3 regions of the Pseudomonas sp. LBUM1659 genome follow, and region 3 is predicted to be linked to each of the others. Evidence: predicted binding sites of a transcription regulator. Region 3 holds the regulator's gene; each other region holds the start of a gene.
What was found. Region 3 encodes FliA, which starts transcription of late flagellar genes. Its sites were predicted from a motif close to CTAAAGTTTNNNNNNNNNNNGCCGNTAA; they were not measured.
Positions count from the first base shown of each region.

Region 1: a site for FliA is predicted at 6,706-6,733, ahead of ACA048_RS22095 (methyl-accepting chemotaxis protein). Genes of this name have one in related genera too.
Region 2: a site for FliA is predicted at 1,201-1,228, ahead of ACA048_RS10040 (methyl-accepting chemotaxis protein). Genes of this name have one in related genera too.

Region 1 is NZ_CP166797.1:4,872,096-4,880,235, reverse strand. It holds gene ACA048_RS22130 (YybH family protein) at 1-348, shown strand, start outside; gene ACA048_RS22125 (YciI family protein) at 416-760, shown strand; gene ACA048_RS22120 (RNA polymerase sigma factor) at 886-2,121, shown strand; gene ACA048_RS22115 (LysR family transcriptional regulator) at 2,217-3,071, opposite strand; gene ACA048_RS22110 (multidrug/biocide efflux PACE transporter) at 3,162-3,599, shown strand; gene ACA048_RS22105 (inorganic phosphate transporter) at 3,658-5,130, opposite strand; gene ACA048_RS22100 (transporter) at 5,551-6,573, opposite strand; gene ACA048_RS22095 (methyl-accepting chemotaxis protein) at 6,848-8,140, shown strand, end outside.
Region 2 is NZ_CP166797.1:2,232,890-2,241,029, reverse strand. It holds gene ACA048_RS10045 (Na+/H+ antiporter family protein) at 1-896, opposite strand, end outside; gene ACA048_RS10040 (methyl-accepting chemotaxis protein) at 1,270-3,417, shown strand; gene ACA048_RS10035 (sensor histidine kinase) at 3,520-4,833, opposite strand; gene ACA048_RS10030 (response regulator transcription factor) at 4,830-5,498, opposite strand; gene ACA048_RS10025 (PepSY domain-containing protein) at 5,502-5,807, opposite strand; gene ACA048_RS10020 (PepSY domain-containing protein) at 5,807-6,115, opposite strand; gene ACA048_RS10015 (patatin-like phospholipase domain-containing protein) at 6,356-7,435, shown strand; gene queD (6-carboxytetrahydropterin synthase QueD) at 7,520-7,876, shown strand; gene ACA048_RS10005 (alpha/beta fold hydrolase) at 8,075-8,140, shown strand, end outside.
Region 3 is NZ_CP166797.1:4,635,252-4,643,391, forward strand. It holds gene ACA048_RS20980 (ParA family protein) at 1-299, opposite strand, end outside; gene motD (flagellar motor protein MotD) at 343-1,233, opposite strand; gene ACA048_RS20990 (flagellar motor protein) at 1,249-1,989, opposite strand; gene ACA048_RS20995 (protein-glutamate methylesterase/protein-glutamine glutaminase) at 1,989-3,134, opposite strand; gene ACA048_RS21000 (chemotaxis protein CheA) at 3,184-5,436, opposite strand; gene ACA048_RS21005 (protein phosphatase CheZ) at 5,499-6,287, opposite strand; gene ACA048_RS21010 (chemotaxis response regulator CheY) at 6,307-6,678, opposite strand; gene fliA (RNA polymerase sigma factor FliA) at 6,846-7,586, opposite strand; gene fleN (flagellar synthesis regulator FleN) at 7,583-8,140, opposite strand, start outside.

The sequences.
Region 1 (8,140 bases), 240 kb from region 3:
ATGGCCCTGTATGCCGACGACATCGTCTCTTACGACGCGGTCAAAGCCTTGCAATTTCGCGGCAAGGCCGCCTACCGCACGCATTGGCTGGAGTGCATGGAAATGTGCCAGGGCCCGCACAAGTTCGACTTCGACCATATGAACATCGTGGCAGACGAGCACATCGCCTTCGCCCATTGGCTGGCCCATTGCGGTGGCGCCAATGACAAGGGCGAAACCCAGGCCTGCTGGATGCGCGTGACCGCCTGCTACCGCCGCGACGCCGGGCAATGGCGCATCGTCCACGAACACTGGTCAGCCCCGTTCGACATGGTCAGCGGCACTGCACTGTTCAATCTGGAGCCCTGATCGTCGGGAATTTCGCCAACGCGTCAATCTGCAGCCATAGTTGATTCGTTCGATTCAGGAGAGCCACATGAAATACCTATGCCTGGTCTACAGCAACGAGCACACCTTGCACTCGCTGCCCGAGAGCCCGAACGACGCCGAGTGCATCGCCTACGCTGAGTCGATTCAGGGGAGTGGCCGGATGGTCGCGGCCGAGGCGCTGGAGTCAGTGCAGACCGCCACCACCGTGCGCATGCGTAACGGCAAGATGTCGATCACCGACGGCCCGTTCGCCGAAACCAAGGAGCAATTGGCCGGTTTCTACCTGATCGATGCCAGGGACCTCAATGAAGCGCTCCAGGTCGCCGGCAACATCCCGGCGGCCCGCGTCGGCTGTGTCGAGGTACGTCCCGTTCGCCAGTTGAATGCTTGAATGACAACGACCAAAAAGGGGGCCTGCATGAGTCCGCAATCGGCTGAAAGAAAGACTGCCAAACTCCAGTTATCCATCAGTCGCTTGATCGAGGAAACACTGGTCACCGAAGGCATACCGGACTGATGCCTGGCGCCTCGGTGCAGGCCCGGGTCGAGCAGGTTTACCGCGAAGACTCGCGGCGGATCCTCGCGACGCTGATTCGTTTACTCGGCGATTTTGACCTCGCCGAAGAGGCCCTGCACGAGGCCTTTTTCGTGGCAGTGGAGCGTTGGCAGCGTGACGGCGTGCCGGATAATCCGCGCACCTGGCTGGTGTCCACCGGGCGCTTCAAGGCGATTGATGTGTTGCGCCGGCGCGCGCGATTTGCAGCGTCCCGGCCGTTGCTGATTGCGCAGGCAGAGGCGCTGGAGCAGGCCGACTGGAGTGAAGAAGACGTGGAAGACGATCGCCTGCGCCTGATCTTCACCTGCTGCCACCCGGCACTTGCAGCGGACGCTCAAGTGCCACTGACCTTGCGCGAAGTCTGCGACCTGACCACTGAAGAAATCGCCCGGGCGTTTCTCTCGGCGCCCGCCACCATCGCTCAGCGCATCGTGCGGGCGAAGGCGAAAATTCGTGATGCGAAAATCCCTTATCAAGTGCCGACACTGGCGCAATTGCCCGAGCGCCTCGACAGCGTGTTGCGGGTGATTTACCTGGTGTTCAACGAAGGTTACTCGGCGTCCATCGGTATTGAAGTGACGCGTGAGGATCTGACGCGCGAGGCGATTCGGCTGGGGCGGTTATTGATGGACTTGTTGCCGGAATCGGAGGTGATAGGGCTGCTGGCGTTGATGCTGCTGCACGAGTCTCGCCGCCTGGCCCGGACGTCGCCTGACGGTGAATTGATCGTGCTGGATGAGCAGGACCGTTCGTTGTGGGATGCAGGGATGATTGCTGAAGGGTGTGCGCTGGTGGAAGCGGCGCTGACCACCGGGCGGTTCGGACCGTATGGCCTGCAAGCGGCGATTGCGGCCGTGCATGCCGAAGCACCCTCGGCGGCGGAAACGGACTGGCAGCAGATCGTCGGTTTGTATGATGTGCTGCTGGCGGCAGTGCCTTCGCCGGTGATCGAGTTGAATCGCGCGGCGGCGATCTCCCGAAGGGATGGGCCGTTGGCGGGGCTGACGTTGGTTGAGGCGATTTTGAATCGGGGCGAATTGCAGGATTACCACTTGGCCCACTCGGCGCGGGCGGAGTTTTGTCGGCAGTTGGGACGGGTGGAAGAGGCGCGGGCGGCGTATGAACGGGCGCTGGAGTTGACGCAGCAAGTGCCGGAGCGGCGGTTTCTCGAAGCACGGATGAAGGCTTTGATGTGAGTTTGAGGGCCTCTTCGCGGGCAAGCCACGCTCCTACAGGATTGGCGCTAAACCTGTGGGAGCGTGGCTTGCCCGCGATAAGGGCCGAAGGACCTTCATTCCAGCATCTTGCCCAGCAGCCAGCTCCCCGCCGGCCCCGGTGGATGCTGGCGCGACCACAGCGCATCGACAAACACCGGTTTCGGCCAGCCGCGCACTTGAAGTTCCTGCAACGAGCCCTTGCCAAACCGCTCCACCAGCCACCGTGGCAAGGGCGCCCAGCCGAATCCGCCCTGGGCCATTTCCAGCAACATCAAATAGCTCGGCGCCGACCAGACGCGACCCTTTGCCCGGCTTTCATACGGATTGACGATGGTAGCCAGACGCAGTTCACGGTGCTGTTGCAGCACGTCCTGATCGATATGATCGAGTGTCGCCAATGGATGCGCAGGGGAGACGAACAGCGCGATGTCCGTGCGTTCGTCGACGGTTGAACTGACCAGATCCGGCGGATAGCTGTCCTGCATTTCAGCGAAAGCCACCTGCGCCCGACCCCGTTGCACCAGTGCAATCAAGTCATCGCACTCGGCAATCAGGCATTCGAGTTCCAGGTCCGGGTAGCGTTGCTCGAACGCACCGAGCGCGGCTTCGAAGCGATCGGATTGATAGGTGTCGGAAATCGCCACGGTCAGTTTTGGCTCGACGCCTTGTGACAGCTGGCTGGCGGTGATTTCCAGCCGACTGGTGGCGGCCAGAATCTCTTCGGCCCGTTGCAGCATCACATGCCCGACCGGGGTCAGGCTGGGTTTGCGGCTGCTGCGGTCGAAGAGCACCAGGTTCAAATCGATTTCCAGACTGGCCACCGCCGCGCTGATGGTCGACTGGCTGCGCCCCAGTTTGCGCGCCGCTGCGGAAAACGAGCCTTGGGTCGCCGCCTGAACAAAGGCCAGCAACACTTCGTGAGACGCCATGAACTATCGCCTTGATCGATGGTTATTGGTTATGAAGTATCGGTGTGGCGAGTGATCATGGCAACCACCGTCACTCAGAGGAGTCTGGCCATGAGCGTCAACAAATCCACCACTGAACGTATTTTCCAGGCCGTCGGATTCGAACTGCTGGCCATCCTGATCTGTACCCCATTACTGGCCTGGATCATGGACAAACCGATGCTCGACATGGGCGTCGTCACCATGGCAATCGCGGCCCTGGCCCTGGCCTGGAACGTGGTTTTCAACGGTCTGTTCGACCGCGTGCTCAAGCGCTACGAGATGGCTCACACCGTGTGGGTCCGGGTTGTCCATGCGTTGCTGTTTGAGGGCGGTCTGGTCGCGGTCGGTGTGCCGCTGATTGCCTGGTGGCTGAAGATCGGCCTGTGGGAAGCGTTCCTGCTCGACATCGGTGTGCTGCTGTTTTTCCTGCCGTACACGTACATCTACCACTGGGTATACGACGTGGTGCGGGAGCGGATGGTGACGCGCACTGTTTGCGAAGGATGAACGTGTTGAGCGGGCTGATAATCAGCCCGCAGCTTTCAATTTTCGGTATTGAGGCCGATCAAAACAGTTGGGTGAATAACCAGTACAAGCTGCCTGACAACAGGATCGCCGCCGGCAAGGTCAGCACCCAGGCCATCAGCAAGTTACGGATGGTCGTCATCTGTAAACCGCCACCGTTGGCGACCATGGTCCCGGCCACACCCGACGACAACACGTGGGTGGTCGACACCGGCAGGCCGAACATATCCGCCGCGCCAATCGTCAACATGGCCACGGTTTCCGCCGAGGCCCCCTGAGCGTAGGTCAGGTGGGTTTTGCCAATCTTCTCGCCGACCGTCACCACGATGCGCTTCCAGCCCACCATGGTGCCCAAGCCGAGCGCAATCGCCACGGCGATCTTGACCCACAACGGAATAAACCGCGTGGAGTTATCGATCTGCTGCTTGAACAATTGCAGCTTGGCACTGGTGTCGGCGTCGAAGTTACCGACCTTGTTCTTGTCCATCAGGCGAATGGTTTCGCTGGTCAGGTACATGTCGTTACGCACATTACCCACAGCCTCGGCTGGCACTTGGGACAGCGAGCCGTAACCCTTGACCTGAGCGCCGATGCTGCCGGTGAGGGCGGCGAGCGCCGGCACCAGTTGCGGCGTCGCTTCCTTGCTGCGCACGTAGTCAGACAGCACCGGACGCGGGTCGGCCGGGGCCAGTTGCGGCGCAGCCTTGACCAATGCTTGCTGGGTCACCTCGGCCACCGCGGCAAACTGCAGCGCCTGGTCGGCCGGCATGGCGCGGTTCAGCGCGTAGGCCATGGGCAGTGTGCCGACCAGAATCAACATGATCAGGCCCATGCCTTTCTGGCCATCGTTGGAGCCATGGGCAAACGACACGCCGGTGCAAGTCACAATCAACATGCCGCGAATCCACCACGGAGGCGGGGTGTTGCCTTCGGGGGCCTTGTACAGCGAGCGATTTTTGACGAATGCGCGCAGGGCCAGCAACAGCAAGGCGGCGAAACCAAAACCGACCAGCGGCGAGAGCAGCAACGCATAACCGATCTTGGTCGCCTGAGCCCAGTCCACACCGCTGGTGCCGTCACGGCCGTGCATCAGGGCATTGGCCACGCCGACGCCGATGATCGAGCCGATCAGCGTGTGCGAAGACGAGGCCGGCAAGCCCAGCCACCAGGTGCCGAGGTTCCACAGGATCGCGGCGATCAACAGGGCGAAGATCATGGCGAAACCGGCGGAGGAGCCGACTTGCAGAATCAGTTCCACCGGCAACAAGGCAATGATGCCGAACGCCACCGCGCCGCTGGACAGCAGCACGCCGAGGAAGTTGAAGAACCCGGACCAGGCCACCGCGAAATTTGGCGGCATGGAGTTGGTGTAGATCACCGTCGCCACGGCGTTGGCGGTGTCGTGGAAACCGTTGACGAACTCAAAGCCGAGGGCGATCAGCAGCGCCACGCCTAGCAGCAAATACGGGGTCCAGGTGGTCACCACTGTGCCGATTTCTTTCACGTCGCGCATCAGGCTATAAGCGGTGAACAGCAAGCCGATGGCCAGCACGCCGAAAAAAATCACCAGCGTGAACGCGCTGTGTTTTTTGTCGAACTGTGGCCTGGCGCTGCTGGCGGGTGCCTGAGCAGTGGCGGAGAAGGAAGGCGTAGCCATACCGGACAATCCTGAGGAGGGAGGTGTAACCGTAATGGTCGTTGCTATTTGTTACAGGGAGACTGCTCCAAGTCAGGGTTTGGGTTTTTTGCTTATCCGTTAATCAGAATTCACCGCCAATCCTTTGGCCAGGCACGACCTGTGGGGAGGGAGCTTGCTCCCGCTGGGCAGCGAAGCGGCCCCCGACATTCTTTCAGTCAAACTGTGCTTGCAGATTTTGCGACTGCTTCGCAGCCGAACGGGAGCAAGCTCCCTCGCCACAGGAGAAGAGTGTGCTCAATAATCCTGGCGCTTACGAAACGCCCAACGTCCTGCAATGACGGTAAACGTTGCGACCAGCGCCACCAGAATCCAGAACCCTTCCGGGTCACCCGACAGCGGCACCCCGCCGACATTCATGCCAAAGAAACCGGCAATGATGTTGATCGGCAGCGCCAGCACCGTCACCACTGTCAGGGTGAACAGGGTGCGGTTGCTCTGTTCATTGAGGTTGGCGGCGATTTCTTCCTGCAACAGTTTGATCCGCTCACCCAGCGCCGTGAGGTCGTTGATGATCAACGCAAACTCCTCGGTAGACTTGCGCAGTTCCTTGACGTCCTCCTTTTGCAGCCATTGCGGCGGACGATTAAGCAGGCGCAGCAACGAACCCGGCTCCAGCGCCAGCAAGCGTTGCAGACGCACCAGCACCCGACGGTTGGCGCCCAGTTCGGCACGGTTGGTCGACAGCCGCGACGACAACAACTCATCTTCGATCTGATCGACACTCAGGCTGGTCTTGCGCACGATTTGCGTCAGCACTTCGCCCTGATCGCGCAGCAGATGCACGAGCAATTCCAGTGGCGAGCGAAAACATTCACCGGCCTTCACCGAGGAGCGCAGCTTGTCCACCGAGTGCAGTGGTTGCAGGCGCGCGCTGATGATCAGCCGACTGCGGGCGCACACCCACAGCGTCGAGACATCCGAGGAGATCATGCTGCTGAGGTTGAACACCACATCGTTGACCACCGCCAGCAAGGCTGAATCCACATGCTCGATGCGTGTCGAGCGCGAACCTTCGTGCAACGCTTCGAAAAACTCGTCCGGCAGCTCCAGGTGACTCTTCATCCAGCGCTCGCACGCGGCGTGGGCCAGGTTCAAATGCAGCCAGAGGAACTCTTCGCTGTCGTCCGGTTGTTGCAGGCATTGCAGCGCCTTGGCCGAATCGATCTCTCGACCACGTTCACCGGGGTGAAAAACGAATCCATACAGCAGGCCAAACAGGTCCGGGTCGCGATGGCTTTGGTCGATGCTGTGGTTCATGAGTGCTCGCAAGGGAGGCGCCTGTCGCGGGTTTTACAGGTTCACTTGAGCCGCATCATCGCAAGGATTTTTGACATTTTTGTGACAGACCAATGAAGGCTAAATAGTGGCTCTACCGATGGTCGGATTTGATTAAAGAACCGCTCTGGCACGCCGATCTCGCTTACGTTAACGTGCGCGCCTTTGGCCACGAGCCAAGGTCGCAGACAGGGATGTCCGGACACTTTTCACGCCATGTCACGGCGTGTCTCACCCCTGTCATGAGTATCACTCGATGCTGCAAAAATCCCTGAGAGCACAAATCCTCGCCTTGTTGAGCGGCAGCCTGCTGGCGATGTTGCTGATCGCTTTGGCTTGCTTTCACTTTCTGTCCAGCGGTGTTCAGAGCTACGCGAATCTGATCGATGGCCCGTTGCACACTTCCCAGTTGATCGATGAAGCCAACCTGCAATTCAAGGTGCAGGTTCAGGAGTGGAAAAACGTCCTGCTGCGCGGCAAGCAACCAGCGGACCTGGACAAATACTGGAAGCAATTCGAAGACCGTCAGCGCGATGTGCAAAGCATCCTCGGTGAACTGGCCGGGCAGAAGGGCATCGAGCCGCAACTCAAGACCCGCATCGAACGCCTGCGTGAAGAACACCGCTTGCTCGGCGCCGCTTACCAGAAGGGCCGCGATGCCTACGTCGCTGCCGGCGCCGACCCTACTGCTGGCGACACCGCAGTCAAGGGCGTGGACCGCGCGGCCAGCGATCAGATGAGCGAACTGGTCAGCGAGTTGCGCAAGCAGGGCACCGAGCAATCGAAGCTGATCAGTGCCGACGCCGACCGCACCGTGTTGCTGGGGATCATCGTGATGCTCGCCTCGGGCTTGCTGATCGGGCTGTTGAGCCTGTGGCTGGTCAACCGCAACCTGGTCGAACCGATTCGCAAACTGATCGAATACGTGGCGCAACTCAGCCAGGGCAAGTTCGCCGAACGCGTGGCCAGCACCCGTCAGGATGAGCTGGGCAAACTGGCGGTCGCCGCCAATACCCTGCGCGACTTCCTCGCTGAAACCTTCAGCCATTTGCAGCGCAGCGCCAAGGACCTGGACAGCGCCAGCGGCGAACTGAACTCCATCGCCAGCCTGATGGCGGGTGGCACCAACGAGCAGTTCAACCGCACCGATCAGGTGGCCACGGCGATGAACGAAATGTCCGCCACGGCGCAAGAAGTTGCCCGCCACGCCGCCGACGCCGCACGCGCTGCCGACGACGCTGACCAGTCCGCGCAGCAGGGCGAAAAAGTCATGCAGGGCACCATTCACACCATCACCCAGATGCGCGGCGAAATCGCCAACACCGCGACGGTCATTCGTCAGCTGGAAACCGACAGCGGTCGCATCGGCAAGGTGCTGGAAGTGATTCGCGGCATCGCCGAACAGACCAACCTGCTGGCGCTCAACGCCGCCATCGAAGCGGCCCGTGCCGGTGAAGCCGGGCGTGGTTTTGCGGTGGTCGCCGATGAAGTGCGCAGCCTGGCCCAGCGCACGGCAGCGTCTATCATCGAGATCAACCAGATCATCCAG
Region 2 (8,140 bases), 2.4 Mb from region 3:
ATCATGATGAAACCGATCATCGCCATCATCTTCATGCCTTCGGTGAACAGGTCGTCGGTTTCACGCCATTTCACAATGCCCGACACCGAGAAAATCAGGAACCCGACCAAGGCACCGATGATCATCGAGTCCAGCAGCAACTGAATAACGAAGGCCGCCACGATGGCCACACCGGCAACCATCAGGCTCAGCGGGTTGTACTGCACCGCGACCTGTTCGACTTGCTCGATTTTTTCCAGGTCGTAGACGCGCTTCTTGCGGTAGCTGAAAAATGCCACCGCCAGGCCGAACACCATGCCCAGCGCCGGGATGCCCATGGCGTGGGTGACGTTGATGCCGCTGATGTCCACGCCGCTTCGAGCGACGTTGGCCAGCAGAATCTCGTTGAGGAAGATGTTGCCAAAACCCACCGGCAGGAACATGTACGGGGTGATCAAACCGAAGGTCATGACGCAGGCAATCAACCGGCGATCCAGTTGCAGCTTGGTCAGCACGTATAAAAGCGGCGGCACCAGCAACGGGATGAACGCGATATGTATCGGCAGAATGTTCTGCGAAGCGATAGCCACCACCCAGAGCAAACCGATCAACAGCCATTTGACTTGACTGCCACCGCTGGCGTGTTGGCGATCAACCATCGCCAAGGCCTTGTCCGCCAAGGCATGGGCCATCCCGGATTTGGCAATTGCCACCGCGAACGCCCCGAGCAAGGCATAAGACAACGCCACCGTTGCCCCACCGCCTAGGCCGCTGTTGAAGGCTTTAAGCGTGGCGTCGATGCCCAGGCCGCCAGTCAGGCCACCCACCAGCGCACCGACAATCAGCGCGATCACTACGTGCACGCGGGACAGGCTGAGGATCAGCATGATGCCGACCGCAGCAATTACAGCATTAATCATCGTTACCTCAAGGCACGCGAAATGAGCTCAGCCGGCAGTCTGCAAAGCGCCGCCAGCGGAGTGGAGAATAGGTTTTATTAGAGGGCGCGCACTGTGCCGCAGAGTGGGCGCGGTGTCAAAGCGCCAGGGACTGGCTGATGTGTAACGGATTGTGAAGTCCTTGCTCCCGCTCGGCTGCGCAGCAGTCGCAAATCCGGTATAGGCGGTGTGTCTGACAAACCTTGCAGGTTTTGGGGTGCTTCGCCCCCAGCGGGAGCAAGGTCCTCGCCACAACATTGATGGTTTCCAATAGTAATCGGGGATAAAGAAACCGGATTCGCGGCCGTTACAGTGCAGAGTCTCAGATATTTATCGAATAAAGGACGTCTCCATGTCACTCAGACAACTTTCCATTCAATGGAAAATCACCCTGCTGGCCGGGCTTTGCCTGGCGGGCATCGTGACCCTGCTGGTCGGTCTTTCGCTGTACCGCATGGAGCTCAGCTCCGAGATGGTGAAAGCCTCAAGCATGGAGATGCTCACTGAAGCCGCCCAGGCGCGGATCGAATCCCAGGGTGAAAACCAGGCGTTGCTGATTCGTCAGCAGTTCATGGACGCCTATCAATACGGCCATGGCTTTTCGCGTCAGGTGTTGTTCCTGCGTGATCAGGCGGAAAAGCGCTTTCTGGATGCCTTCGACCTGCGTGAAGACCTGACCCGCCAGGTCAAGTCCGCGCTGCAAGCCAACCCGGAACTGCTCGGCCTGTCGCTGGTGTTTGAAGCCAATGCCCTGGACGGCAAGGACGAATTGTTTACCGGCCAGGCGGAACTGGGCAGCAACGACAAGGGCCGTTTCGCCCTGTACTGGTCGCAGGCGACACCGGGCAAGGTCACGTCCATGGCGCTGCCGGAAAGTGACATGGCCGACACCAGCACCGGCCCCAGCGGCGAACCGGCCAACGCCTGGTTCACTTGCCCGCGCACCTCGCTCAAGCCGTGCGTGATCGAACCGTACTTCTACGTGATCGACGGTCAGAACGTGCTGATGACCAGCATCGTGTTCCCGCTGATGGTTAACGGCAAAGTGATCGCCTCGCTGTCGGTAGACATCAACCTCAACAGCCTGCAGGCCATGAGTCAGGGCGCGAGCAAAAAACTCTATGACGGCCAGACCAGTGTCAGCATCCTCAGCCCGGTCGGTCTGCTTGCCGGCTACAGCGCCGACGCCAGCAAACTCAGCCAGCGCCTGGACGCCGTGGACAAAGCCAACGGTGCCGAACTGATCCGTATGCTCGCCAGCAGCAGCAAAACCGAAAGCCTGCACAACGATCACCAGTTGAAAGTGCTGGCGCCGTTCCAGCCGATTCCCGGGGGTAAATCCTGGGGCGTGTTGCTCGACGTGCCGGAAAAAGTCCTGGTCGGCCCGGCCGAGGTATTGAAAAAACAACTCGACGACAGCAACACCGCCGGCACCCTGATCGAGCTCAGCCTCGGCGTACTGGCCGCGTTGATCGGCCTGTTACTGGTGTGGCTCATGGCGCGCAGCGTGACCAGACCGATCCTTGGCGTGGCGCACATGCTGGAAGACATCGCCAGCGGCGAAGGCGACCTGACCCGGCGCCTGGCCTATGACAAAAAGGACGAACTGGGCCAGTTGGCCGGCTGGTTCAACCGCTTCCTCGACAAACTGCAACCGATCATCGCCGAGGTCAAACGCTCGGTGCAGGACGCACGCAACACCGCGGATCAGTCGTCTGCCATCGCCACCCAGACCAGCGCCGGCATGGAGCAGCAATACCGTCAGGTCGATCAGGTCGCCACCGCGTCCCACGAAATGAGCGCCACCGCTCAGGACGTTGCCCGCAGCGCCGCACAAGCGGCTCACGCGGCCAAGGATGCCGATCAGGCGACGCGTCGGGGGCTGACCGTGATCGACCAGACCACCACCAGCATCGACCACCTCGCCGCCGACATGAGCGCGGCCATGGTGCAAGTTGAAGGCCTGGCGGCGAACAGCGAGAAAATCGGTTCGGTGCTGGAAGTGATTCGCGCGATTGCCGATCAAACCAACCTGCTGGCACTCAACGCCGCCATCGAAGCGGCCCGTGCCGGTGAAGCCGGACGTGGTTTTGCCGTGGTCGCCGATGAAGTGCGCAACCTCGCGCGACGTACGCAAGAGTCGGTCGAAGAAACCCGTCTGGTGATCGAGCAATTGCAGAGCGGCACCCAGGACGTGGTCGGTTCGATGAACAACAGCCATCGGCAGGCTCAGGGCAGTGTCGAGCAGGTCAGCCAGGCCGTGACCGCGCTGCGCCAGATCGGCGATGCGGTGACGGTGATCAGCGACATGAACTTGCAGATTGCTTCAGCGGCGGAAGAACAGAGCGCGGTAGCTGAAGAGATCAACAACAACGTGGCGACGATTCGCGACGTGACCGAGTCGTTGTCGGGGCAGGCGAATGAATCGGCGCGGGTGAGCCAGTCGCTGAACAGCCTGGCGAATCAGCAGCAGAGTCTGATGGATCAGTTCCGGGTCTGACCCGGTTATTGCGTCTGCTGAAGATCAAAATGTGGGAGCGGCGGTGCGACGATTCGACTTGCTCGCTCCCACATTAGATCTTTGGTGGATTCTGGATTGGGGTCAGCGCTTGGGGAGTTCGATCACAACCTTCAACCCGCCCCACTCGCTCTCTTCCAGCCGTAGCACCCCGCCCCATGTGTCGACGATGTCGCGCACAATCCCCAGCCCCAACCCGTGCCCGTCCGTCTGTTCATCCAATCGCGTACCGCGACTGAACACCTGATCGTGCCGGTCTTGGGGAATCCCCGGCCCATCGTCTTCAACGCTCAACTCAAACCCATCCGCCGCCTCGACCACATTCAAGCGAACCTCGGCATCCGCCCATTTACAGGCGTTGTCCAGCAAGTTACCCAGCAGTTCAAGCAAGTCCTCGCGGTCCCACGGCAACTGCAAACCGGTCGGTGCACGGTAGCTGAGCGCCAGGTGCTCGCCATGAATCATGTTCAGCGTCGCCAACAACCCCGGCAGTTCTTCATCGCAATCAAACAACGCCCCCGGCAGTGCGTCGCCGGACAACCGTGCGCGGTTGAGTTCGCGATTGAGGCGTTGCTGGACCTGCTCCAGCTGCGCCTGAATCACCTTGCGCAGCTCCGGGTGAGCGTCGAGTTTTTCGCTCGAAACCAGGCTCAATAACACCGCCAGCGGGGTTTTCAATGCGTGGCCGAGGTTGCCCAAGGCATTGCGCGAACGCTTGAGGCTGTCTTCGGTGTGAGCGAGCAAATGGTTGATCTGCGCCACCAGCGGCTCAAGCTCGATCGGCACCTGATCATCCAGTTGCGAGCGCTGGCCTTGCTGCAACTGGGCGATCTGTTCGCGGGCCTTTTCCAGCGGGCGCAAGGCGCGGCGCACGGTGAGGCGTTGCAGCAGCAAAATCAGCAGCAGCCCGGCCAATCCCAGCCCCAGCCCCACTTGCTGCATGCGCTTGAAGCTCTCGCGCATCGGGGTGTAGTCCTGCGCGACGCTGATGGAGATGGATTGCCCGAGGCGTCGATAGTCTGAACGCAATACCAGCAATTGCTGCCCTTCCGGCCCCAGTTGCAGATTGCTGTGCAGTCCGGGATGTTCCAGCCGTGGCAATTCCTGATCCCACAGCGAACGGGAGCGCCAGTGGTTATCGTCAAAGTCGATGCGGAAATAGTGCCCAGAGAACGGCCGCTGGTAAGCCGGCGACAGGTGCCGCTCATCCAGCTGCAACCCTTGCGGGCCGCGCACCAGCGCCACCAGCAGGTTTTCGCTGTCGTTGCGCAGCCCGGCTTCGAGGTAGCGCTGCAAGCCCATTTCGAACAACCACAGACTGGTTTGCGCCAGCACCAGGCCGACGACGACCATGACGCTGATCAGTCCCAGGCTCAAACGGCGCTGGATCGACCTCACTGAGCAGCCCCGCCGAACAGGTAACCCTGACCGCGACGGGTTTCGATCACGCTGCGCCCCAGTTTGCGTCGCAAGTGGTTGACGTGAACTTCCAGCACATTGGAATCGCGCGCGGTTTCACCGTCGTAAAGGTGTTCGGCGAGGTGACTTTTGGAGAGGATCTGTTCGGGGTGCAACATGAAATAGCGCAACAGGCGAAATTCGGCGGCGGTGAGCTGGATGTCGGCGCCGTCGCGGGTCACGCATTGACGGCCTTCATCGAGGTGCAGCCCGGCCGCCTTGAGCGTCGGCTGATTGGCCTGGCCGTGGGAGCGACGCAGCAGCGCCTGAACCCGCAGGTGCAATTCCTCCGGATGGAAAGGCTTGGTCAGGTAATCGTCGGCGCCGGCCTTGAGGCCTTCGATGCGCTCGGCCCAGGAATCGCGAGCGGTGAGGATCAGCACCGGCGTCGACAAACCGCCTTCGCGCCATTGCGCCAACACCTCAAGCCCCGACAAACCCGGCAGGCCGAGGTCGAGGATGATCAGGTCATAGGGTTCGCTGCTGCCCTGATAGACCGCATCGCGACCGTCAGCCAGCCAATCCACGGCGTAGCCCTGGCGGTTGAGGCCGGCCATCAATTCGTCGGCCAGCGGCACATGGTCTTCCACCAGCAGCAATCGCATCGGTCAATCTTCCTTGTCTTTCAGTAAACGGCCAGTGGCGGCCTCAATGTCCAGTTCACGGACCACGCCTTCAGGGGTCAGCAGCTCGACTTCATAAATGTAGACGTCATGCTTTTCTTCAAGCTCGGCTTCCAGCAGCTTGGCGCCGGGATAGCGATCCAGTGCCTGTTGCAGCAATTGCTCCAGCGGAAGGATCACCCCTTGTTGGCGCAAGCGCAGGGCTTCGTCCTGATTGAGGTCGCGGGCCAGGACCACCGAGCAAAACGCCAGAAGCACCAGCGCCATGCATGAAAATGAACGCACCTTCATTACGTATCCTGATGATCCTTGAGAACCTGGCTGCTGACAGCGTCTAATTCCACGTCCCACTCGATGCCCTGTGGGTCGCGCAGCTCAACCTGATAGATGTACTTGCCGTACTCTTCTTCCAGTTCGGTTTGGGTCACCGTCGTACCGGGGTGTTTGACCAGCGCCGTGGCGTTGAGCTTCTCGAAAGACACGATGGTACCAGCGTCACGCAGCCTCAGGGCTTCGTCGGGACCGAGGTCGCGAGCGTGGGCGAGGCTGACGGTCATGGCGATGATCGAGGCGCTGAACAGGGCAGTCAGGGTGTTCATGGGTGTCTCCGTTTTTTTGTGTTGCTTACGGGAGGCACCTTAGCGACCAGAACTTAATTGAAACTGAATTGCCATCATTGGAACTCGACACCCCGAAATTGCAGACCTGCACAAAACCCAGCGGGAGTGAGCCTGTGTGGCGAGGGGCTTGTCGGGACGCCCCCTCGCCACACAGGCTCACTCCTGCAATGACCGTGTTGCATGTTTATAATCTTGCGCTTGCCAACAATTGAGACCGGTATGACCGCTATCCACATCAAGTTCCCTTCCCTGACCCTCAAGGCCGGCCCGCGTGCCTTCGCGCGCATCCGTAAAGACGGTTTGAGCGCCGCCGACGTCGGCACGCTGCCCGGGGCCGCTGGCGGGCCGAAGGCGCTGGGGATTCAAGGTCTGGACCTGGCGTTGTTTGGCGAATGGCTGCCGGCCGCACCGCGCGAGCGTTCACTGATTGGCGCCTCGGTCGGGTCCTGGCGCTTCGCCAGTGCCTGCCTGCCGGACGCCGCCGAAGGCATCCGGCGCCTCGGGCATTTGTACACCGAGCAGAACTTCGCCAAGGGCGTGACCATGGCGCAGATCAGCCAGAGCTCGCAGCGCATGCTCGATGAATTGCTGGACGGCCGCGATGCCTCGATCTTGAGCAACGCAAATTACCGACTGAACATCATGGTGGTCAAAAGCCACGGCCTGTTGGCCCACGACCATCGCGGCCGCCTCGGGCTGGCGCTGGGGTCAGTGATCGCCGACAACCTGCGCGCGCGCGCGCGGCTGTCGCGGCATTTCGAACGGCTGATCATCCACGACCCGCGCCTGGCGCCGCCGGTCAATGCGCTGAACGACTTCCCCTCGCGCTTCGTCGCGCTGAACACCGGCAACCTGCGCCAGGCGCTACTGGCTTCGGGCTCGATCCCGATGGTCATGGAAGGCGTGCGCGACTTGCCCGGTGCGGGCGCGGGAACGTTCCGCGATGGCGGTTTGCTCGACTATCACCTGGATCTGCCCTACAGCGGCGACGACATCGTGCTGTATCCGCATTTCACCGACCGGGTGATTCCTGGCTGGTTCGACAAGGCCCTGCCATGGCGCCGCGCCTGCACCGCGCGCTTGCAGGATGTTCTGCTGCTGGCGCCGTCCAAGGAGTATCTGGCGCGCCTGCCCTACGGCAAACTGCCGGACCGTAACGATTTCAAACGCTTCATGGGCGACACGCCGGCGCGGCAGAAGTACTGGCGCGCCGCCATGGACGAAAGCCGTCGCCTCGGTGACGAGTTCCTCGAACTGGCCGCCAATGGTCGCCTCGGCGATGGCTTGCTGACCCTTTAGTCAGTGTTTCGCCCGCAGCTCTGTTAAACTCGCCGCCTGCCCACATCGCCGCGGCGATCGCCACCTGACAGAGCTGAAATCACTGTGGAAATCTTCAAAGAGTTTACGTTCGAATCCGCCCACCGCCTGCCCCACGTACCGGAAGGCCACAAGTGCGGTCGCCTGCACGGTCACTCGTTCAAAGTGGCGATCCACTTGAGCGGCGACCTCGATCCGCACACCGGCTGGATCCGCGACTTCTCGGAAATCAAGGCGATCTTCAAGCCGCTCTACGAGCGTCTGGACCACAACTACCTGAACGACATTCCCGGCCTGGAAAACCCGACCAGTGAAGTGCTGGCCAAATTCATCTGGAATGAACTGAAGCCCCTGCTGCCGGAACTCAGCGCGATCCGTATCCACGAGACGTGCACCAGCGGCTGCATCTATCACGGCGAATAACAGGCCCTTGTAGGAGCTGGCTTGCCAGCGAAGGCGGCGTGTCAGCTAACGATGATGTCGACTGACACACCGCTTTCGCTGGCAAGCCAGCTCCTACAATGAAGACTGCGTTTCGTCAGTGAATGATCAAGCCACCCTCAGCGGTGGCTTTTTTATGCCTATGCTTTTTGCCTCGCACCCCGCCAAGAGGACACGCAAATGGCTGACTGGCTGCTGGACCGCCAATACCGCTTCAACGGGCACCGCATTCACTACGCCGTGCAC
Region 3 (8,140 bases):
CGCTCAAGCGTGGCCAGCGCGGTGCTGGAGGGCAACAGCGAAATGCTTTCGTGGCTGGTGGGCAACAACAACTGACCGGGCAAGCCCTGCGGCACACTGCCCTTGTGCAGGAACAAGTCGTAGCTGCTGTGTTCCAGGGTGTCGGGGTCGTAGCCGAAGTAGCTGGTCATGGAGCCGTGCGGGTCGAGATCGACCACAACCACGCGTTTGCCCGCCTCGGCCAGCAAACCGGCTAAAGCGATTGAGGAAGTGGTTTTACCAACACCACCCTTTTGATTGGCAACTGCCCAGACTCTCATTCGAATGTTTCCGCTCGGTCGACAGGGTAAACCGAGAAATAGCTCAACGTGTTAATGCGGGTGACGGAGAATTGACGGCACTCTCTCGTCCCGGCGACTTGAGCGGGGTTGGTGCAGTTTGTGTGCCAGCACGCTTCAATGCGGCGTCCGGTTGCGCATGAGCGGTACCGGTGCCGGTCAGGCTGCGGCGTACATCGAGATTGCGCGAAACCACCAGCACCACTCGACGGTTGCGAGCGCGGCCTTCAGCGGTGGCGTTGTTGGCCACCGGCTGGAATTCGCCGTATCCCACGGACGCCAGGCGCCCAGGGTTTACGCCCTGCATCGCCAGCATGCGCACGATGCTCGCGGAACGAGCCGAAGACAGTTCCCAGTTGGTCGGGTACTGCGCGGTGCGGATCGGCTGATCGTCGGTAAAGCCTTCGACATGAATCGGGTTGTCGAACGGTTTCAGGATCCGGGCCACCTTGTCGATGATGTTGAACGCGATGTCACTGGGCATTGCATCGCCACTGCCAAATAACAGGCTCGAATTGAGTTCGATCTCAACCCACAACTCATTGCCACGCACGGTCATCTGATTGGAACTGATCAGGTCACCGAACGCCGCGCTGATGTCATCGGCGATGCTTTTCAGCGGGTCGGTGGAGCCGGCGACACCGGCATCGACCTGCTCACTGTCTTTCACCAAGGGCTTGGCCGGCGTCACCGTCATCGGTCGCTCCTCACCAATCGGGATCGGCTTGAGGGAGCGATCCGCGTCGGTGAAGACCCCGATCAACGCTTGCGAGATGACTTTGTACTTGCCTTCGTTGATCGACGAGATCGAGTACATGACGACGAAGAACGCGAACAGCAACGTGATGAAGTCGGCATAGGAAACGAGCCAGCGTTCATGGTTTACATGTTCTTCAGGTTGCCGACGACGGGCCATAATCCATTACCCCCATCAATCCATGAAGCCCTGAAGCTTCAACTCAATAGAGCGAGGGTTTTCACCTTCGGCAATCGACAGGATCCCTTCCAGCAACATTTCCCGATAACGCGACTGGCGCAAGGCGACGGACTTGAGCTTGGCGGCAATCGGCAGCAACACCAGGTTGGCACTGGCCACGCCATAGATGGTGGCGACGAAGGCCACGGCAATGCCGCTGCCCAGTTGGCTCGGATCGGCCAGGTTGCCCATGACATGGATCAGGCCCATCACCGCACCGATGATGCCGATGGTCGGCGCGTAGCCACCCATGCTTTCGAAGACTTTGGCGGCTTCGATGTCGCGGCTTTCCTGGGTGTAGAAATCCACTTCGAGAATGCTGCGAATCGCTTCCGGTTCGGCACCGTCAACCAGCAGTTGCAAGCCTTTGCGCGAGTAGCTGTCGGGTTCGGCATCGGCCACCCCTTCCAGGCCGAGCAAACCTTCCTTGCGGGCAGTCAGGCTCCAGTTCACCACGCGATCAATGCCACCGGCCAGGTCAACGCGAGGCGGAAACAGAATCCAGCCAAGGATTTGCATGGCGCGCTTGAAGGCGCTCATCGGCGATTGCAGCAACGCTGCGCCGATGGTCCCACCAAGGACGATCAGCGCTGCCGGTCCGTTAGCCAGCGCCCCGAGGTGGCCGCCTTCAAGGTAGTTGCCGCCAATGATGGCGACGAACGCCATGATGATGCCGATAAGACTTAAAACATCCATCAGATACAGGCCTCAACCAGGTGCTTGCCAATATCTTCCAACCCGTAGATCGCGTCCGCGAGATCGGCTTTGACGATGGCCATCGGCATGCCGTAGATCACGCAACTGGCTTCATCCTGAGCCCAGACCGCACTGCCGCTATGCTTGAGCAGGCGAGCACCTTCGCGACCGTCGGCGCCCATGCCGGTCAGTACGACCGCCAGAACTTTGTCGCCGTAGGACTTGGCGGCCGAACCGAAGGTGATGTCCACGCTTGGTTTGTAATTCAGACGCTCGTCGCCCGGCAGGATTTTCACCGCGCCACGGCCGTCGATCATCATTTGCTTGCCACCCGGGGCCAGCAACGCCAGGCCAGGGCGCAGGATGTCGCCATCCTCGGCTTCCTTGACCCTGATGCGGCAGAGCTTGTCCAGGCGTTCGGCGAAGGCTTTGGTGAACGCCGCCGGCATGTGCTGGATCAACACGAGCGGCGCCGGGAAGTTGGCCGGCAACTGGGTCAGGACCCGTTGCAGCGCAACCGGACCGCCGGTGGACGTGCCGATGGCAACCAGTTTGTAGGCTTTGCGTTTCGGCGCGGGCGACGATGGGGCGGACGGCGCAGGGGCGTGCGTGCGAGCCGGTATCGGTGCCGGCGCGGGGCGCGACGGTGCGCTGCTGCTGTAACTGCTGACGCTTGCAGGCACAGGCGCTGGCGTCGGGACTGGCACGGCGACAGGGGCCGGAGCGCTGTAGGTATTGGCGCGCCGGTTACTGCGCGAAATGCTGAGAATCTTCTCGCACAGCAGTTGCTTGACCTTGTCCGGGTTACGGGAGATGTCTTCAAAATTCTTCGGCAGGAAATCGACGGCGCCGGCGTCCAGCGCATCGAGGGTGACCCGTGCGCCTTCGTGGGTCAGCGAGGAGAACATCAATACCGGCGTCGGGCAGCGCTGCATGATGTGTCGAACAGCCGTGATGCCATCCATCATGGGCATCTCGTAGTCCATGGTGATCACGTCCGGCTTGAGGGCCAGGGCCTGATCGATCGCCTCTTTTCCGTTGGTCGCCGTACCGACGACCTGGATATTCGAATCCGCTGAAAGAATTTCCGAGACGCGGCGGCGGAAAAACCCCGAATCGTCCACCACCAGGACTTTGACTGCCATAAACACTCCATTAGACGGAGCGAGGCTCAGTCGCCCCGCCCCACCAGAATCAAATACGCCGCGTGGCGTAACGCTTGAGCATGCTCGGAACATCGAGAATCAGCGCAATACGGCCGTCACCGGTGATGGTGGCGCCCGACATGCCCGGGGTTCCCTGGAGCATTTTGCCCAATGGCTTGATGACCACTTCTTCCTGGCCCACCAACTGATCGACAACAAAGCCGATCCGCTGTGTGCCCACCGAAAGGATCACCACATGGCCTTCGCGCTGCTCTTCGTGAGCGGCGGAGCTGACCAGCCAGCGCTTGAGGTAAAACAGTGGCAGCGCCTTGTCGCGCACGATCACCACTTCCTGGCCGTCCACCACGTTGGTGGTCGACAGGTCGAGGTGGAAGATCTCGTTGACGTTCACCAGCGGGAACGCAAACGCCTGGTTGCCGAGCATGACCATCAGCGTCGGCATGATCGCCAGGGTCAACGGAACCTTGATGACGATCTTCGAGCCCTGGCCCTTGGTCGAGTAGATATTGATCGAACCGTTGAGCTGGGAGATCTTGGTTTTCACCACGTCCATGCCCACGCCACGACCCGACACGTCGGAGATCTCGGTTTTGGTCGAGAACCCTGGCGCGAAAATCAGGTTGTAGCACTCGGTGTCGCTCAAGCGATCCGCTGCGTCCTTGTCCATCACACCGCGTTTTACCGCGATGGAGCGCAGGACATTCGGATCCATGCCTTTGCCGTCATCGGAAATCGAAAGCAGGATGTGGTCGCCTTCCTGTTCCGCCGCGAGGACCACCTTGCCGCCACGGGATTTGCCCGAGGCTTCGCGCTCTTCCGGCGACTCGATGCCGTGGTCGACCGCGTTGCGCACCAAGTGGACCAGCGGGTCGGCCAGGGCCTCGACGAGGTTCTTGTCGAGGTCGGTTTCTTCGCCGACCAGTTCCAGGTTGATTTCTTTCTTGAGCTGGCGAGCCAGGTCGCGAACCAGACGCGGGAAGCGCCCGAACACCTTCTTGATCGGTTGCATCCGGGTCTTCATGACCGCGGTTTGCAGGTCAGCCGTGACCACGTCGAGGTTCGATACAGCCTTGGACATGGCCTCATCAGCACTGTTGGCACCCAGGCGAACCAGGCGGTTACGCACCAGTACCAATTCACCCACCATGTTCATGATTTCGTCGAGGCGCGCGGTATCGACCCGCACCGTGGTCTCGGCTTCGCTGGCCGGTTTTTCCGGTGGCGGCGCGGCGGGGGCACGGGCCGGGGCCGGTGCAGCGGCGGCGACCGGTTTCGGCGTTTCGGCTTTCGGCTCAGGCGCCTTGGCAACCAGTGCCGGTGCCGGTGCGACTGCCTTGGCGACCGGGGCCGCGACGGAAGAGGTGGCAGAACCTGTGCCGACTTCGCTGAACTTGCCTTTGCCGTGCAATTCGTCGAGCAGCGCTTCGAACTCGTGATCGGAGATCAGATCGCCGCCCGCCGCGGCGGCTGTTGGCGCAGCCGGCACCGCCACCGAAGCAATGGCCGACTCCAGCGCATCCACCGCGAAGTTGCCTTTGCCGTGCAGCTGGTCGAGCAGTGCTTCAAATTCGTCGTCAGTAATGTCGGAGCTGTCGCCTGCTGCTTTCGGGGCAGCAGGTGCGGCTGGCGCAGCGACCACCGCATCGACAGCGAACTGGCCTTTACCGTGCAGCTGATCGAGCAACGACTCGAACTCGGCATCGGTGATTTCGTCGCTGGCTGCGGCATCGTTGACCGGCATTGGCGCGGTAACCGGCGCTTCGGCCTCAGCCTTGACGGCGTTGAGCGAGTCCAGCAGTTGTTCGAATTCGTTATCGGTGATGTCGTTCGATTCACTGTCAGCGGCAGGTGCTTGCGCCACTTCAGCAACCGATGCTTGTTCATCAGCTGTTTGCGGCTCGGCCAGACGGGCCAGAGCCGCCAGCAATTCAGGTGTCGCAGCCGTGACCGGGCTACGCTCGCGGACTTCGCCGAACATGCTGTTCACCGCGTCCAGCGCTTCAAGGACCACATCCATCAGTTCCGAATCAACGCGACGCTCACCCTTGCGCAGGATGTCGAACACGTTCTCGGCGATGTGGCAGCACTCCACCAGCTCGTTGAGCTGGAGGAAGCCAGCGCCCCCTTTTACAGTGTGAAAACCGCGAAAAATTGCATTGAGCAAGTCCGCATCATCCGGTCGGCTTTCCAGCTCGACCAGCTGTTCGGACAGTTGCTCTAGAATCTCGCCGGCCTCAACCAGGAAATCCTGAAGGATCTCTTCATCGGCGCCGAAGCTCATTAAGGGGGTGCTCCTGAGGTCTAAAAACCTAAAAAACCTAAAAAACCTAAAATGCTAAAACTCTAAAATCCTAGGCTGGATAACAAATCGTCCACATCGTCCTGACCGGACACAACGTCTTCTCTTTTATCGGCATGAATCTGCGGACCTTCACCCTGAGAGAGATGTTTTTGCGGATCTTTTTCAGCCAGCATCGATTCACGGTCATGTTCGATACCCGCAAAGCGGTCTACCTGGCTGGCCATGAGTACGAGCTTGAGCAGGTTGCTTTCAACTTCGGTGACCAATTGAGTCACGCGCTTGATGACCTGACCGGTGAGGTCCTGGTAATCCTGAGCCAGCAAAATGTCGTTCAGGTTGCTCGACACCCTGCGGTTGTCTTCGTTGCTGCGTGTCAGGAAACCGTCGATCCGGCGGGCCAGTTCGCGGAACTCTTCAGCGCCGACTTCGCGGCGCATGAACCGTCCCCAATCCGTGCTCAACGCCCGGGCTTCGTCAGCCAGGCTATTGACCAGCGGCGTGGCGTTTTCCACCAGGTCCATGGTGCGGTTGGCCGCGGCTTCGGTCAGCTTGACCACATATCCCAGACGCTCGGTGGCATCGGTGATCTGTGACACTTCCTCGGCTTGCGGCATGTGCGGGTCAATCTGGAAATTGACGATCGCGCTGTGCAGCTCGCGGGTGAGCTTGCCCACTTCCTGATACAGGCCGCGGTCACGGGTCTGATTGAGCTCATGGATCAATTGCACAGCATCGCCGAACCTGCCCTTTTCAAGGCTCGCGACCAGTTCGACGGCGTGTTTTTTCAGGGTCGATTCGAAATCGCCCTGGGATGATTCTTTATGCTCCATAGCTCCCCCGTGGCGCAGTTCAACCGATGCGTTCGAAAATCTTCTCGATTTTGTCTTTCAACGCCTGGGCCGTGAAGGGTTTGACCACATAGCCGTTTACACCGGCCTGGGCCGCTTCGATGATCTGCTCGCGCTTGGCTTCAGCGGTCACCATCAACACCGGCAGGTGCTTGAGTTTTTCATCGGCACGCACATGGCGCAGCAGATCGATACCGGTCATGCCAGGCATGTTCCAGTCCGTTACCAGAAAGTCGATGCTTCCGCTGTTGAGAACCGGAATGGCAGTAGTGCCATCGTCGGCCTCAACCGTGTTGGTGAACCCAAGGTCACGCAACAGGTTTTTTATGATCCGCCGCATCGTTGAGAAGTCATCAACGATGAGGATTTTCATGTTCTTGTCCAATTCGACCTCCAAGCAGACTTAAACGCGCCCAGCACCTGGACGCGCCATTTCAATCAATCCGGCAATGCATTCGATGACTGTCTGGAGCACAACAGATCGCGACCGGTGCCGTTCAAAACCACACCAGCCTCGTTCGCAGTGTCCCCACACTGCCTTCAGCGCGCTCGCCACTCCCCCAAACGCCCCCGCAAACGGGCCGCGCACTGGCTGTGTAACTGGCTGACCCGCGATTCGCTGACCCCCAGGACCTCACCGATTTCCTTGAGATTCAACTCTTCGTCGTAGTACAGCGCCAACACCAGTCGCTCACGCTCCGGCAAATTGGCAATCGCGTCCGCCAGCGCTGCCTGGAAGCGTTCATCTTCCAGATCGCGTGACGGCTCGAGATGAGCACTCGCGCCATCCTCGTGCAGCCCTTCGTGTTCGCCGTCCTGCAACAGATCGTCGAAACTGAATAAGCGGCTGCCCAGGGTGTCGTTCAAAATCCCGTAATAATCGTCGAGACTCAATTGGAGTTCGGCCGCAACCTCGTGATCTTTAGCGTCACGGCCGGTTTTAGCTTCAATAGAGCGAATTGCGTCACTGACCATGCGGGTATTTCGGTGGACCGAACGTGGTGCCCAGTCCCCCTTGCGCACTTCATCGAGCATGGCGCCGCGGATTCGTATGCCCGCGTACGTCTCGAAACTCGCGCCTTTGCTGGCGTCGTATTTGGTCGACACTTCAAGCAGGCCGATCATCCCGGCCTGGATCAGGTCTTCAACCTGGACACTGGCTGGCAGACGGGCCAGCAAGTGGTAAGCAATGCGTTTGACCAGTGGCGCGTAACGCTCGATCAGCTCGTACTGCGCGTCACGTGCCGACATCTTGTAGAGGTTATAGCCACTGGCTGTCATAGGACGGGTCCCGCGGTCTGCTGCACGAGCCGCTCGACAAAAAACTCCAGGTGCCCACGCGGGTTGGCAGGCAATGGCCAGGTATCGACTTTCTGCGCGATGGCCTTGAACGCCAGGGCGCACTTGGAACGCGGGAAGGCTTCATAAACGGCGCGTTGCTTCTGCACGGCCTTTCGCACGCTTTCGTCGTAAGGCACCGCGCCGACGTACTGCAGGGCGACGTCGAGGAAGCGATCGGTGACCTTGGTCAACTTGGCGAACAGGTTGCGACCTTCTTGCGGGCTCTGGGCCATGTTGGCCAGGACGCGGAAGCGGTTCATGCCGTAATCGCGGTTAAGCAGTTTGATCAGCGCGTAGGCGTCGGTAATCGAAGTCGGTTCGTCGCAGACCACCAGCAAGACTTCTTGCGCTGCACGAACGAAACTGACTACCGAGTCACCTATACCCGCGGCGGTGTCGATCACCAGGACGTCGAGGTTGTCGCCGATGTCGCTGAAGGCCTGGATCAGGCCGGCGTGTTGAGCCGGACTCAGGTGAACCATGCTCTGTGTGCC